DNA from 3 places in the Priestia sp. YIM B13489 genome. Region 2 is predicted to be linked to each of the others. Evidence: riboswitches for the same ligand, from Rfam matches in the RefSeq annotation. Region 2 holds a riboswitch; each other region holds the start of a gene.
The links. A riboswitch is a leader RNA that binds a small molecule or an ion and turns the genes downstream of it on or off. The one in region 2 is predicted to bind ZMP and ZTP.
Positions count from the first base shown of each region.

Region 1: linked by a shared signal. The riboswitch ahead of ACFX4W_RS05920 (phosphoribosylaminoimidazolecarboxamide formyltransferase) and the one ahead of ACFX4W_RS12735 (phosphoglycerate dehydrogenase) in region 2 are both predicted to bind ZMP and ZTP.
Region 3: linked by a shared signal. The riboswitch ahead of ACFX4W_RS30435 (phosphoribosylaminoimidazolecarboxamide formyltransferase) and the one ahead of ACFX4W_RS12735 (phosphoglycerate dehydrogenase) in region 2 are both predicted to bind ZMP and ZTP.

Region 1 covers NZ_JBHZOQ010000053.1:37,428-42,436, reverse strand. Annotated here, with positions in the region: partial or broken gene ACFX4W_RS05930 (AbrB/MazE/SpoVT family DNA-binding domain-containing protein) at 1-124, opposite strand, end outside; gene ACFX4W_RS05925 (hypothetical protein) at 494-787, opposite strand; ZMP/ZTP riboswitch at 1,019-1,097, shown strand; gene ACFX4W_RS05920 (phosphoribosylaminoimidazolecarboxamide formyltransferase) at 1,147-2,313, shown strand; gene yeiL (transcriptional regulator YeiL) at 2,469-3,131, opposite strand; gene ACFX4W_RS05910 (class I SAM-dependent methyltransferase) at 3,240-3,875, shown strand; gene ACFX4W_RS05905 (cupin domain-containing protein) at 3,928-4,257, shown strand; gene ACFX4W_RS05900 (serine hydrolase) at 4,519-5,009, opposite strand, start outside.
Region 2 covers NZ_JBHZOQ010000053.1:1,345,849-1,350,857, reverse strand. Annotated here, with positions in the region: gene ACFX4W_RS12745 (DUF6143 family protein) at 725-1,270, opposite strand; gene ACFX4W_RS12740 (hypothetical protein) at 1,511-1,972, opposite strand; gene ACFX4W_RS12735 (phosphoglycerate dehydrogenase) at 2,096-3,295, opposite strand; ZMP/ZTP riboswitch at 3,464-3,542, opposite strand; gene htpG (molecular chaperone HtpG) at 3,753-5,009, shown strand, end outside.
Region 3 covers NZ_JBHZOQ010000053.1:4,788,227-4,793,235, forward strand. Annotated here, with positions in the region: gene ACFX4W_RS30430 (GNAT family N-acetyltransferase) at 1-336, opposite strand, end outside; gene ACFX4W_RS30435 (phosphoribosylaminoimidazolecarboxamide formyltransferase) at 418-1,584, opposite strand; ZMP/ZTP riboswitch at 1,633-1,711, opposite strand; gene ACFX4W_RS30440 (dihydrofolate reductase) at 1,840-2,325, opposite strand; partial or broken gene ACFX4W_RS30445 (cysteine hydrolase family protein) at 2,475-3,011, opposite strand; gene ACFX4W_RS30450 (SLC13 family permease) at 3,175-4,326, opposite strand; gene ACFX4W_RS30455 (methyltransferase domain-containing protein) at 4,790-5,009, opposite strand, start outside.

The sequences.
Region 1 (5,009 bases), 1.3 Mb from region 2:
TCTCATTATCTACAAAAATTTCAACAGGGTCGTTCTTTTTAATATTTAATGTTCTTCTTAATTCGATGGGTAAGACTACTCTTCCCAGGTTGTCTAGTTTCCTAACGATGCCAGTAGCTTTCAATTTAAAACCTCCATAAAATATTACTTACATACCCATTAAGTGTACAATATGCTTTTTATTGTTTTCATTAGTAATATATTACATTTTTTGACGAGGGAAGATATTTCAATATGATAAGGTTAGAAATAAAGGTTGCATGGAAGAATTATAATAGAAATTGTTAAATCACTCAGCATTTTTAGTTTAATCTGATGTGTTGATTAGAGATGTAACTTATTTAAGATATTTATAACCTACATAAAACTAACTTTAGCATATAAGTAAATACTAAAACATTTTATAAAAATTAATAGTTTCATTATTTATACTTAGTGACGACAAATTGTGTGTTTTTCTTCAAAATAAATAGTAGTTAAAAGGTTTTATCATTCAATTAATGATATAGATTCTCCATATGTTCTTCTTTTTTCTATCTATAAAATTACTCCATCTTTCTCCTTGGCTGATATAATCATTAAACGTAGCATTCTTCATTACAATATGACCTCCACATTCATCTGCCACTTGTTTAGCAGACTCTTCATCAATGGGAAATGCTAATGATTCCTCATTAGTAAATTCGTAACTGGATACCTCTTTCCTTTTTACGTTCTTATACGAATGATATACGTAATATAATTTACCTACCTTTATAAAATAGTATGGATACTCGCTGTTAGGCAACTTTACTTCCCTCCATTTCTGCATCCTTCAATTGCTTTATAAGTTACTATTACTATCTTACTTGGACTTAAAAAGGTAAAATCCTTCTACGCCAAAGGGTTTCCTTCTTCATGTGTCCCGGAAAGCTGTATTATGTAAACTAGATCTGTATATCATATACAACTAAAAAAGAAAAATTCGGCTAAATGTATTGTTAAAATTACTGTTATTATGTAAAATTTTCTTATAAAACAGACTATGTGTTACTGGCGTAAACATGGAGAACCATGAGGAAGCACATAGATAACGGCCGTACGCCTGGGCAAAGTATTTGAACATGAGTTCAAATACTTTTTTTATTTAGAAAGGGGATTTTTTACATGAAAGAGATTGGTTTACGGTACGGAATGAACCCAAATCAAAGTAAAGCTAAAGTTCGGAATGCTAAAAACACGCCTATTAAAATCTTAAATGGAGAAGCGAGTTATATTAACTTTCTAGATGCATTAAACGCTTTTCAACTGGTTCAGGAGCTTCGACAGGCTACTGATCAACCTGCAGCTGCATCCTTTAAACACGTAAGTCCAGCAGGTGCAGCTGTGTACTCTCCACTAAATGAGACACTTACTGAATCCTATTTTGTTAAAGGCCTAGACCTGTCTCCATTAGCGATTGCTTATGCAAGAGCGCGTGGGACAGATAGGATGTCTTCATTTGGAGATTGTGCTGCTTTTAGTGATGAAGTGGATATAACTGTAGCTAACCTCCTCAAAACAGAGGTTTCTGATATGATTGTTTCACCAAGCTACACTCAAGAAGCACTAGAGATTTTGAAACAGAAAAAGAAAGGAAAATATCTAATTTTAGAGATTGATCCAAATTATGTGCCTGATCTAATTGAAAAAAGAACGATATTTGGCATTACTCTAGAACAACAAAGAAATGATGTACAGATTGGGAAAGAAGTTTTCAATCAGATTGTTACGACTCAATGTGATATCCCTGATCATGCAAAGAGAGACCTTCTTGTTGCTCTTATTACATTAAAATATACACAATCAAACTCCATTTGTTTCGCATTAGATGGCCAAACAATTGGAATTGGTGCTGGACAGCAGTCCCGTATTCATTGTACGAGGTTGGCTGCTGAAAAAGCTGATAAATGGTGGCTAAGACAACATCCAAGAGCCCTTAACATGAAGTTCAGAGAAGGCATTTCTCGTGTAGAAGTTAATAATGCAATTGATGGATGGCTGAATGATGATATTACTGAGGTAGAAAATGAGCACTGGAAACAATGTTTTGAGGAGGTCCCTGCTAGGCTAAGTAAGAGTGAAAAACGAGAATGGCTAAAAAGATTAAAAGGCGTTTCCTATGCATCCGACGCTTTTCTACCTTTCCGTGATAATATCGATCGTGCGGCTCAAAGTGGCGTTAAATATGTGGTTCAAACAGGAAATTCTTTACGAGATGAACAAGTTACACAGGCAGCAAATGAATATGGGATGATCATGGCACATTCAGGTATACGTGTATTCCATCATTGAGCTATGAATTAAATATGATTAGCCCAAAAGAGCCAAGACTTATAAAGGGATTGGCTCTTCTAGAATGTTTTCGATACATGCGATTATGGCAACTACATTTTATATCATTTACATATAGTCATCTTTCTTATGAAACGAGGTTATTATGAGTGTCTTTAATTTAATTCAGCTAATTTTTTCAAACGTTCTTTGTCCCTAATAATGTAACCTCGCGACTGCTTTTCAATAGTCTTTGATTTACATAGCTGGGCTAGTACATGGAGTAGATGGCGATATGATACACCCAAGTATTCGCATACTTCAGTATGTTTTTCTTTATAAAAGTTATCATCAGCCGACAACATTATAAAAGCAGCAAGACGGTTCTCGAGTGGATAGGCCTGATTTTGTGTATACTTTGCTGAAATTTTAGTTGCTTTCTCACTTAAAAAACTGCATAAATATCTGAGAAATGTTACATCTGTTAAGAGCTTATTTTTACAGGTGTTAATAGGAATAGCTAAACAAATGGTTTTAGTGACAGTTTGTATAGCTTTAGAATATCTTTGTGAATTTAATAGTTCCACTTCCCCCATAAATGTTGGAGCTTGTAAAAAATTAATCAAGGACACTTTCCCATTTTCGTGTGTAACATAGAGTTTTGCCTTACCTTCAACAAGATAATAAATATATTGAGGATAGGAGCCTTCCTTATAGATAAATTCACCACGTTCAAATTCGCAGACCTGAATAAATGGAGTAATTGGAAAGGAAAAAAGTGATTGAATAGAGTATTTCTCGATATAGTAACTTTGCATAGGCTCGTTTAAAAATTTCATTTTTTCTCCTACTATTATAAAAATATGAGATATCTCACATTATTTTATGTTTTTACATGCTATGATGCAATAAAAGTTGATAGATCAATAGGGAGTTGTTTCATAAAGATGATCAAACAAGATGAATATTGGAATGAAGTAGCTAATAAAAAAGAATTTACTACGCCTTTTCAACCTGAATTATTCCTAACACATGTTAATCACAATGCTGCCATATTAGATTATGGTTGTGGGTATGGACGGACTTTATTGGAATTAAGAAGTTACGATTATAACAATTTACATGGTGTAGACTTTTCAGAAGAAATGATTAAAAGAGCTAAGTCTCATAACTCAGAAATCGATTTTCAAGTTATTCAAAGTGGGAAGCTTCCTTTTTCTAATGATTCTTTGGATGCTGTCTTACTTTTTGCAGTTTTAACATGTGTTCATAAAAGTGAGGAACAAAACGCTATTTTAAATGAGATTAAACGGGTACTAAAGCCAGGAGGTATTATTTACATCAACGACTTTCTACTGAATAGTGATGAAAGAAATAAATTACGTTATGAAAAGGCACTCACTAAGTATCATACATACGGGGTTTTTGAATTACCAGATGGGGCCATTTTACGTCATCATAGCGAAGAACGTGTGAAAGAATGGGTAGATCAATTTGAAACCTTAGAATACAAGAAAGTAGAATATACAACTATGAATGGAAATCGTTCAAATGGTTTAGTTTACATGGGGAAATTAAATTGAATTTATTATAGATAACATATAAAGGGGAATTGTAATGCTAGAGAAATTAGAGCTGGAAAAGATTAATCTTCAAGAAATTACAAAAGATATTAAAGATCAACACTTGAATTTTCCTGTATCGAATATTAATAATCACTGTCTTCGTATAGCTGTATTTTCAGGCGAATACAAATGGCACTATCATTCTAATTCAGATGAGCTTTTTATGGTTTTGGAGGGAGAACTTTTAATTGATTTTAAAGATAGGGATACAGCCGTGTTAAAACCGAATGATACGTTACTTATACCAGCTGGAACAATACATAGAACCAGAGCGAAACAAAGAACAGTAAATCTTTGTTTCGAGGATATAAACGCTGATACCATAATTATTGATGAGTAAATGAAATAACATAAACATTGTAAAAGCCATTTAAGATAAGTCTTAAATGGCTTTTACGTATGTACAGATAAATTCTTATAAGCTGTTTTATGTAAACAGAATATGTTACCGATCTTCCAAGAAAAAATTCTGAAAAGGTATGTTGAACATCACCATTTAGTGAGATATATAAATAAAATAATGAAAAAAGTATTAAGCGAGAAGGTGCGTCTCGTCTAATACTTTTTTCATTATTTTAAGTGGTAAGTTTTATGTTTAATTTTATGAAATCCTATCTGTGAGTCTACTAAATACAATCGGCTTTGTACTCAACATTGGTGGTAAATGCAATTTAAACTGTGATAATTCGCCTTCTACGTCCATCTCATAGGCAATTAACACAGTCATTTCCGTATGAGAAAGATTCCACTTTGTCGTGTATACATTGTAATGATGATGTTTCATCTCTATATTAACTGATTCCCACTTTAAATATAACGTATCGTTTTGTTTATACACTTCCATTTTCCCATATGCAGGATGCTCAAATATCCCTGTATATTCTTCTACTGCATGTGTAAGGGTTGTCTCTTTTACTTGTGGAAGAGGCTTATCTAATTCTTTCATCATTTCTTTAAATTTAGCTGTATCTTCTATAGCTCTTTTACGCCAGTCAATTGCATCTAGCTCCAAATATTGAATTTTTTCTGCGATGTCTTTTCGTGTTAGTGAAGATCCATACCATAGTAATTCATGACGACTAACACCAGAAC
Region 2 (5,009 bases):
ATTAATCCGCCGTAAAAGTATACCTTTACGACCCTTGTGCAATTACTGGTTATACGGATATACTCAATCAATTCTTTAAATTCCGCAGCATTTTATAGGGTTTCTAATACTCATCTATAATGAAATGATCATCACAAACTTCGTTAAAATCGTTCTCTTCGTGGAGATCTACTTCTTTATCTTTAGATATCTCGGTTTCTTGTGTAAATAGTTTAAAAAGCTTTTTTAACATTGTTCCACCTCATATCTTTCATTAATACATTCAGTATGATTAATTTATATGAAGCCAGTATGAATTGAAACTTAAGATAATGTGAATGTAGACATTAACGTGAGATGTTAAGCATGCTTATACCCTGGACAAAAAAGTTATTTCATTCTACAAAGAAGTGATTAGTATATCAGCTGTATGTGGCATTCGTTCTATAACAGTCGTCTTTGTTATTCGTTTTGCTATTGTACTAGGTAGCTTAGTTTTATGTATTATCGCTTTAATCCCTTAGTTATCAACATCCTTAAATACCATTCAAATGGTTTGTGTAGTTGGAATTATCCTTTTGCTTGCTTTGTTTTTCTTGGGTGATATCCACAATCAAACGAAAAAACGCAAGCTATAAAAAAGAACTTTGTATGCTGCTGCAAAGTTCTTTTCATAAACACTTACTGTTTGTTAAGAACTGTATGAAATAGCTCATACACTTCTCATACAATCGCTAAGACCTATTCAGTTAACAGTCCTTCTTACGTTTTTTTCAAACCATCCATATGCAATTTCAGCTTTAATTTCTTTATTTCCCGGAGAAACTAGGAAAATAACGTATGAACCGTTGTTTGGAAAGATAAATTTTCCATCTTCATCACTTACTAATGTACTTTTCGGCGGAACAACACGGTTAAATACGTTTACCCCTTTGGTAGGAAAGCCTTTTACCATTTCTGCAAATTTAATTTTCCCTTTTGGCTTTGAACGTATTGTAGTATTTGCTGGACTCACATTATCTGAAGTTGTTCCTTTTCCAGGCGGGATAGAATTAAACCAAATTTCAGCAGTAAAAGGTTCGTTGGAATAGTTAGTGATAGTAAAAGCATTCACAAATAAATCTACTCCGGAGCCGGAAGGGTTAACTAACCCGCCCCAAGCATTTCTATTTCCACCAAAACGAATAGGCTCAGTTTGTCCGACAAAATAGTCTCCTTTTAAAGATTGATATAAAGGATTAGGTATATTAACGGCTTTAATATAAGGTTTACTCGACTCGTAATTCGACATACAATCATCTCCTTTCTGTACTATATTTTATGAAGTTTTTCTATAAATGCTTGGACACATGCATTTAGAAATATATTTAATCTTTATATAAACGCAAAAAGATAGACCCGGTACTGAGCCTATCTTTTCCTATCGCTTAATGCCCTCGTCGACTGCTGGTGTATAAACGGATTGTTTTTTGACTTTATATTCCGATGCTTTTTTAATACTTCTACTATCACTTCTTAAAGTAGTAATCACCTATTCTTTTGTAGTCATAGAATGAAGAATCCTTACCTTTTTTTCGCAATATTCAACAATTTCATAACAGGCTGTGAGAATATCATGTCTAGACAGTTCTATTTCATCAAATACAAATTTTGAAAGTTGCTTCTGCAGAACCTCCAGCTTTTTGCTGTCTTCTTCATCGATCCATAGCCCTTCCGTAATACACACATCTGCTATTTTGTTAATAGATTGAGCCGTCCAGTTTAAGCCAGCTGAAGAAACAGTTTTTGTAAGTAAATCGTTTTTTATAGCTAGAATAACTTGACACACATGGGTATAGGCATCAACTTTCTTTTGGATAAATGCTTTGCGAAGCTCTTGTTTGTATTGCTCTTTCGACATCACTATAGCTACAACAGACGTAATGAATGTTCCTGCCAGCGCGATGAGCGACCCTATCAAAATTCCTATCAGTTCTCCTGACAAAACGTTCACCTCTTTAAAGGTATTTCTATATGCTATGAGAATGAAGGAATTGATATGAGGTAAACACCATGTAAAAACAGCCCTAACTTTTCTAAGTTAGGGCTGTAACACTAAAATATGATGGGAACCAAATTAGATAATACGACTTGTAATAATTCCTTCAATTTGACCGATTTTTTCTTCTAGCTCAGGCACAATCTCGTCACTTACTTGATTGTCAATATCGATCATTGTATACGCATATTCACCGCGGCTTCTGTTCACCATATCTGCGATGTTTAAATTGTAGTTTGAGAATACTTGCGTAAGTTGTCCTACCATATTCGGCACGTTGTGATGGAAAGCAGCTACGCGTTTTTTCCCAGTGTAAGGAAGAGATGCATTCGGGAAGTTCACTGAGTTTTTAACGTTTCCTGTTTCTAAGAAATTTTTCACTTGACGTGCTGCCATTACCGCACAGTTTTCTTCTGATTCTTGAGTTGATGCCCCTAGATGAGGAATTGGCACAACATTTTTCATGTTCAAGACATTTTGATTTGGGAAATCTGTAATGTATCTTCCAACTTTTCCACTTTCAAGAGCAGCTTTCATATCTTCTTCGTTTACAAGCTCACCGCGTGAGAAGTTCAAAATATGAACATCAGGTTTCATGATGCTAAACGTTTCTTTATTGAAAACACCTTTTGTATCGTCCGTTAATGGAACGTGAACCGTAATATAGTCAGATGCTGCAAATAGTTCTTCTAGAGACATTGCACGCTGTACGTTGCGAGACAAATTCCAAGCTGTATTAACAGAAATGAATGGATCAAAACCAATTACGTCCATATCTAAATCAAGCGCATCGTTTGCTACAAGAGCACCAATTGCACCTAAACCAATAACGCCTAACGTTTTACCTTTGATTTCTTTCCCAACAAACTGTTTTTTACCTGCTTCAACTAACTTAGGAATTTGATCACCTTGGCCATCCAATCCTTTTGTCCATTCAACTCCAGCAAATAAGTTACGAGAAGAAGCCATAATTGTAGTTAAAACCATTTCTTTTACTGCGTTTGCATTAGCTCCTGGCGTATTAAATACAACGATACCTTGCTCCGTGCAAGCGTCCACCGGTATATTATTAACCCCTGCTCCAGCTCGTGCAATAGCTTTTAAATTTTGGTCAAATGCCATGCTGTGCATGTTAAAGCTACGCACGACAATCGCATCTGGACTTTCGCTGTCGTTGTCAATTTGATAACCTTCTTGATTAAAAACATTTAGACCTTTTTGTGCAATGTTGTTTAATGTTTTGATTGTTTGTACTTTTTTTAATGTTAATGTGCTCATTTTGTACTCTCCTCTGATTATCATCGTAGTTTTACATGTTTTTACCTTTGGATAAAGGAACTTCATTTTTAATTTTTTAAAAAGTCTGGTTTTTTAGCCTACATATGTGATAACTTCTATATCCTCTCCCCCTAAACAGAAAGAGGTAAGAGATATGTATTAATCCCTTACCTCTGCCCAGGCGAACGGCTACGTCACTATATGCTTCCTCACGGTTATCCGCGTTTCGCCAGTCACATATAGTCTTTGAAATTAAGTATATTCTAGCAAACTCTTTCAGAACGTTCAACCTTTTTTTAAAAGTTTGCTTTTTTCAGTCTAATTTTTAATCTCTTTAGCGAATCTCCTAATATATTGACAAATACCCTAATACATGTTAAATAAGAAGAGTGATTAGCACTCTATCCACTCAAGTGCTAATTGTTTTATAAGCCCTATTTGGAAAGGAGAATTTCTTATGTCAAAAAAAGAATTCAAAGCTGAATCAAAGCGATTATTAGAGATGATGATTAATTCCATCTATTCTCAAAAAGAAGTATTTTTGAGAGAACTTCTATCAAATTCAAGTGATGCAATCGATAAAATTTATTACAAAGCCTTAACAGACGACTCCTTGCGTTTTAACAAAGAAAGCTATTACATAAAAGTAACACCAGATAAAACTAACCGTACCTTAACCATTACGGATACTGGAATTGGCATGACGCAAGAAGAGCTTGAAAGCAGCTTGGGCACAATTGCGCGAAGCGGTTCCCTTGCGTTTAAAAACGAAAATGAAACAAAGGACGGGCACACGATTATCGGCCAATTCGGCGTTGGGTTTTACGCAGCGTTCATGGTGGCAGATGTCGTGACCGTGATTAGTAAAGCGTTAGGCAGCGATGAAGCCTATAAATGGGAATCTACTGGTGCTGATGGCTATACAATCGAACCTTGCGAAAAAGAAACGGTTGGGACTCAAATTATTTTAAAAATTAAAGAAAATACAGAAGATGAAACATATGATGAGTATCTAGAAGATTATCGTTTAAAAGAGATTATTAAAAAGTATTCAGACTTTATCCGCTACCCGATTAAAATGGACATAACGGAAAAACGTCCTAAAGAAGGTTCTGATAACGAGCTAGAAGATTATACAGAAGAGCAAGTTATCAACAGTATCGTACCGATCTGGAAGAAAAATAAAAATGAATTGACTTCAGAAGACTATGAGCAGTTTTATTCAGAAAAGCGCTACGGATTTGATAAACCGCTCACTCACCTTCATATTAATGTGGATGGAACGATTCGCTACAATGCCATTTTATTTATTCCAGAAAATAGTCCGTTTGATTACTACTCAAAAGAATTTGAAAAAGGGCTTGAACTGTATTCAAACGGCGTCTTAATTATGAATAAATGTGCAGATCTTCTTCCAGATTACTTTAGCTTTGTAAAAGGTATGGTAGATTCTGAAGATTTATCTCTTAATATTTCACGTGAAATTTTGCAGCAAGACCGACAGCTTCAGCTGATTGCCAAAAACATCGGCAAGAAAATCAAAAATGAATTAAAAAGCTTACTTAAAAACGAACGTGAAAAGTACGAGAAGTTTTATGAATCATTTGGCCGCCAGCTGAAGTACGGTGTTTACAGTGACTTTGGCAGCAACAAAGACGTATTAAAAGACCTGCTTTTATTCTATTCTTCTACAGAGAAAAAGCTCGTAACACTA
Region 3 (5,009 bases), 3.4 Mb from region 2:
TTTTGACCATTCTATTAAATAAGAGAGTAACGTTGTTCCAACTCCCTTGTTTGAGAACTCTTGCTTCACGCAAATGCCAAACGATCCAGTATGATGCAAACGCATATAGGAAGGCCTGTGAAAAGAAAGAAATCCAACAACTTGATTATTAAATTCTACAATTAATGTTAAACCACCATTTTCTTGTCTTATTTGTATCTTTTTTTGATATTCTTCTGCTGTTTCTTGTACTTCTTCAGGTAATCGAAGAAGAAAATCGTTCGTTATAACAATTTCTTGCTTTATTGCAACAATTGCATCAGCATCTTCTACGGTTGCTATACGTACATTTAACATGAAGTTTATTCCCCTTTATTATTAAGTTAGATATAAATAATGAATTAATTTAAATGGATTTTTAACAATCTATTTATAGCTTTAATGATGAAACACACGAATACCTGAATGAGCCATAATCATTCCATATTCATTTGCTGCCTGTGTAACTTGTTCATCTCGTAAAGAATTCCCTGTTTGAACCACATACTTAACGCCACTTTGAGCTGCACGATCTATATTATCACGGAACGGTAAAAAAGCATCGGATGCATAAGAAACGTCTTTTAATCTTTTTAGCCATTCTTGTTTTTCACTCTTACTTAGCCTAGCAGGGACCTCTTCAAAACACCTTTTCCATTGTTCGTTTTCTACCTCAGTAATATCATCATTCAACCATCCATCAATTGCATTATTCACTTCTACACGAGAAATGCCTTCTCTGAACTTCATGTTAAGGGCCCTTGGATGTTGTCTTAACCACCATTTATCAGCTTTTTCAGCTGCCAACCTTGTACAATGAATACGGGACTGTTGTCCAGCACCAATTCCAATCGTTTGGCAATCTAAAGCGAAGCAAATAGAGTTGGATTGTGTATATTTCAATGTAATAAGAGCAACAAGTAGGTCTCTCTTTGCATTATGAGGAATATCATGTTGAGTCGTAACAATATGATTAAAAACTTCCTGCCCAATCTGTACATCATTTCTTTCTTGTTCTAGAGTAATTCCAAATACCGTTCTTTTTTCAATTGGATCAGGCACATAGTTTGGGTCAATCTCTAAAATTAGATATTTTCCTTTCTTTTTCTGTTTCAAAATCTCTAATGCTTCTTGAGTGTAGCTTGGTGCAACAATCATATCAGAAACCTCTGTTTTGAGGAGATTAGCTACAGTTATATCTACTACATCACTAAAAGCAGCACAATCTCCAAACGAAGACATCCTATCTGTTCCACGCGCTCTTGCATAAGCGATCGCTAAAGGAGACAGGTCTAAGCCTTCAACAAAATAGGATTCAGTAAGTGTCTTATTTAGTGGAGAGTACACAGCTGCACCTGCTGGACTTACATGTTTAAAAGATGCTGCTGCAGGTTGACTAGTGGCTTGCCGAAGCTCTCGAACCAATTGAAAAGCATTTAATGCATCTAGAAAGTTAATATAACTAGCTTCTCCGTTTAAGATTTTAATAGGTGTGTTTTCTGCATTGTAAACTTTAGCTTTACCTTGATTTGGATTCATTCCGTACCGTAAACCAATCTCTTTCATTTAAAAATCTCCTTTCTAAATAAAAAAAGTATTTGAACTCATGTTCAAATACTTTGCCCAGGCGTACGGCCGTTATCTATGTGCTTCCTCATGGTCCTCCATGTTTACGCCAGTAACACATAGTCTGTTTTATAGGTAAATTTTACATAATAAAAGTAATTTTAACAATACTTTTATCTAAATTTTTCTTTTTAAATTATATATTATATACTAATCTAATTTACATAAAAGGTATTTATTGGTATCTTAACTTAATTAGTTGATTTTTTCATATACATGAAAGTAATGTTCATAATGATTTCTTTCATCTTCAATACCTTTTTCAACCGATAACTCTTTCCATAGAGAAAAATCAAACTCTGGAAAGAAGCGATCACCTTTGAAATAATGATTGATTTTAGTTATGTACAATTTATGAGTGTAGGGTTGGAATTGTCGATAAATTTCCTCTCCTCCAAGGATAAATACTTCTTCCCCTTCGCACATGGAAAGAGCTTGTTCAACTGAATGAGCTATATAACAACCTGGAGCTTTATAATTTTCATTTGTGGTCATTATAATATTTTTACGTCCCTCCAGAGGTTTTCCGATGGATTCATAATTCTTCCTACCTAAAATAATTGAATGCCCCATAGTAACTTTTCTTAGATATTTCCAATCATTTGGGAGTCTCCAGGGAATATCATTATCCTTCCCAATTACATTTTCTTTTCCTACAGCAACCATTGCAGATATGATCATATGGTCCCTCCCCCCTTTTCTTTAATTTTAACAAATAAAGGAGGACTAGATGTATATCCTATACGAAATTAGTTACCATAATGTGCGTTCCAGGAACAAAAAACAGCCTTTGAAAGGCTGTTTTTTCCTTTGAAAAGTTATTTATTAGATTAAAATATAATTTTCTTTACTTCTTTTAATGTAACGAATCTGCCGCCTAGAATATTATTATGATGTTCTACTATTTTTGAAGCTGAAAGCACAGCCGTATCAAATGTGCTATGAGCATCTTTTACTAAGATATTCTCTTTATAACCTAAGCTATATGCTCTTCTACAAGTAGTATCTAAACAAAATTCAGTTTGCATCCCTGCAATGACTAATCTTCCAATTTCAAGTTCCTGAAGTTTTTTATGTAGAGTTGTTTGATAAAATGCGTCTCAAGAAGATTTTTGAATAACTATGTCTGTTGGTAAGGGGCTAACATCACGATGGATTTCCCATGTGACTTTTCCTTCACTAAGCATACTATTATAACTAGGGTCTGTATGCTGGATATAGATAATTGGTACATTAGATTGGTGAGCTTTTTCCCTTAGATAAGTAATATTTTGAAGCACTTGCTGTTCATTCCATAAAGATCCACCTTCATAAGAAAACATGATGTTTTGGACATCTATAAGCAACAAAGCCGTTTTTTTACTCATTTCGTTGTATCCCCCTATTGAGTTATGTGGAAAAAAATTAAAAATACTATTATATCAAATTAAAATCTCATAATAAAAAACCAATTTCTCAGTATTAAAATTTGAGAAATTGGTTTTTTTATATTGGTAGAACCCCAAAGTTGTTTAAACCAATTACTTTGTATTAAAAGAAATGTTGATTTTTCATCGTAAAATAATAAACAAGAGTTAAAAGAGCTAAAATCGAAAAGTTATAAAAGCTAAACCTTATAAGGTACATTTTACTTTTTTGTGGATCTCTCTTAATAAAAAGTTTAAATGAAATTACACTTGCGAGGGAAGCCACAATCGTGCCAAGTCCACCTAAATTCACACCTACTAATAAAGGCTGCCAATTCACGGAGAATTTTGATAAAAAGATCGCAGCTGGTACATTGCTTATCAGTTGGCTTAAAATTATGGAACTGAAAAAGATAGATGTGGGACTTTTGAGATTTTCGTTGGCAAATGTCTGTACTACCTTTAATTCCGATATGTTTCCTATAAATATAAAAAAGCATATAAAAGTAATAAGCAATAAATAATCAATTTTCTTCAATAATTTTATGTCAAGTATACATGCGGTTCCCAATACGATGATAAACGCAAGTTTATAGCTTAAAACCCCTAGTATGGATACAGATATGATGCCAAATAGTATTCCCCATACTGTTGCTTTTTTTTTATTATTTATAGGAATATACGGAAGTTCCATTTCCAATGTTTTACTATTCAATCTTTGATTAAGAAAGAATAACAGAATAATTCCAAGAACCACTAATAGAAGGATTGTTGTGAAAAATTGTATAGGCCTTATTCCGTAGTTAGTAAATATGAAAAGATTTTGAGGATTTCCCATTGGAGTTAGACTGCTTCCAATGTTAGCCGCAATTGTCTCTAATATAACAGTATCTAACATAGAAGTTTGTATAATCTTACTAATTATAAGTGTTAATGGTACAAATGTTATTAATGCAACATCATTCGTTACAAGCATGGAACTAAAAAAGCATAATAAAATTAGGATTGCTGAAACACTTTTACTATTATGACATTTACTTAGTATAGCAATGGCGAACTTATCCAATAGTTTAAGCTCTTCCAGAGCCTTAACTACGAGCATAAGATTAAATAAACTGACTAATACTTTAAAATTTATATATTCTAGCTTTGGTGCATGGAATAAACAGCTTAAGATTGCTAACAAGAGTGATATGGTAAATACGATGTCTTTTTTAAAAAATCCACATTTCAATTTCATTTTTTTTTCGTTTTCTACATAAATATATTCTTTCATCAATCCCCCTCCAGTATTATCTATTCTACTACACACCCCTGTTTCTTGCATTTGAAATCTCAATGCACTTAAAAAACACCATCAATTCCATTAAATTACACAAAAATGGCATTTTTCCGTTATGGGGGTAATGATTTGTCTCGACTTGATGGGCAGGGGTAATTTACACCAATTGACAAATTTACGGTGTAAAGTTACTATGCCAAACTGGATGAACACCAGTGGAACAGTGTGACACAAAAATCAATTTAAAATTATCGCGTTACATATTACACGTTTTGTGGAATCCGTTATATGGAAGTAGAAGTTAGTTAAGTCTAATATTTATGATCATAGATTAAAACCATAATGAGGCACCCTCCTAAGGGTTCTTAACTATCTTTCTAGTTACCATAAAACGGATTATCGGCAATCTTCAAAAAAACAAGTCTCTCTCCATTAGAGAAAGACTTGTTTTGTATAGTTATAATTTATTTATAGTTAAAAGTTCTGTCGCTGCAGGAACAAAACGAAATGTTGTATCTATCGTTTTAACTATTATATTTTCATCATTTAAAGTTTCTACTAATTCATCTAAATAAGGGTATCGTTCATTCTTAAACCCTACTAACGGATAAATTCTAATTATACCGCCTTTTTTAGTTACTCGAATCATTTCTCGAATGGCCTGTAAATGAAACTCA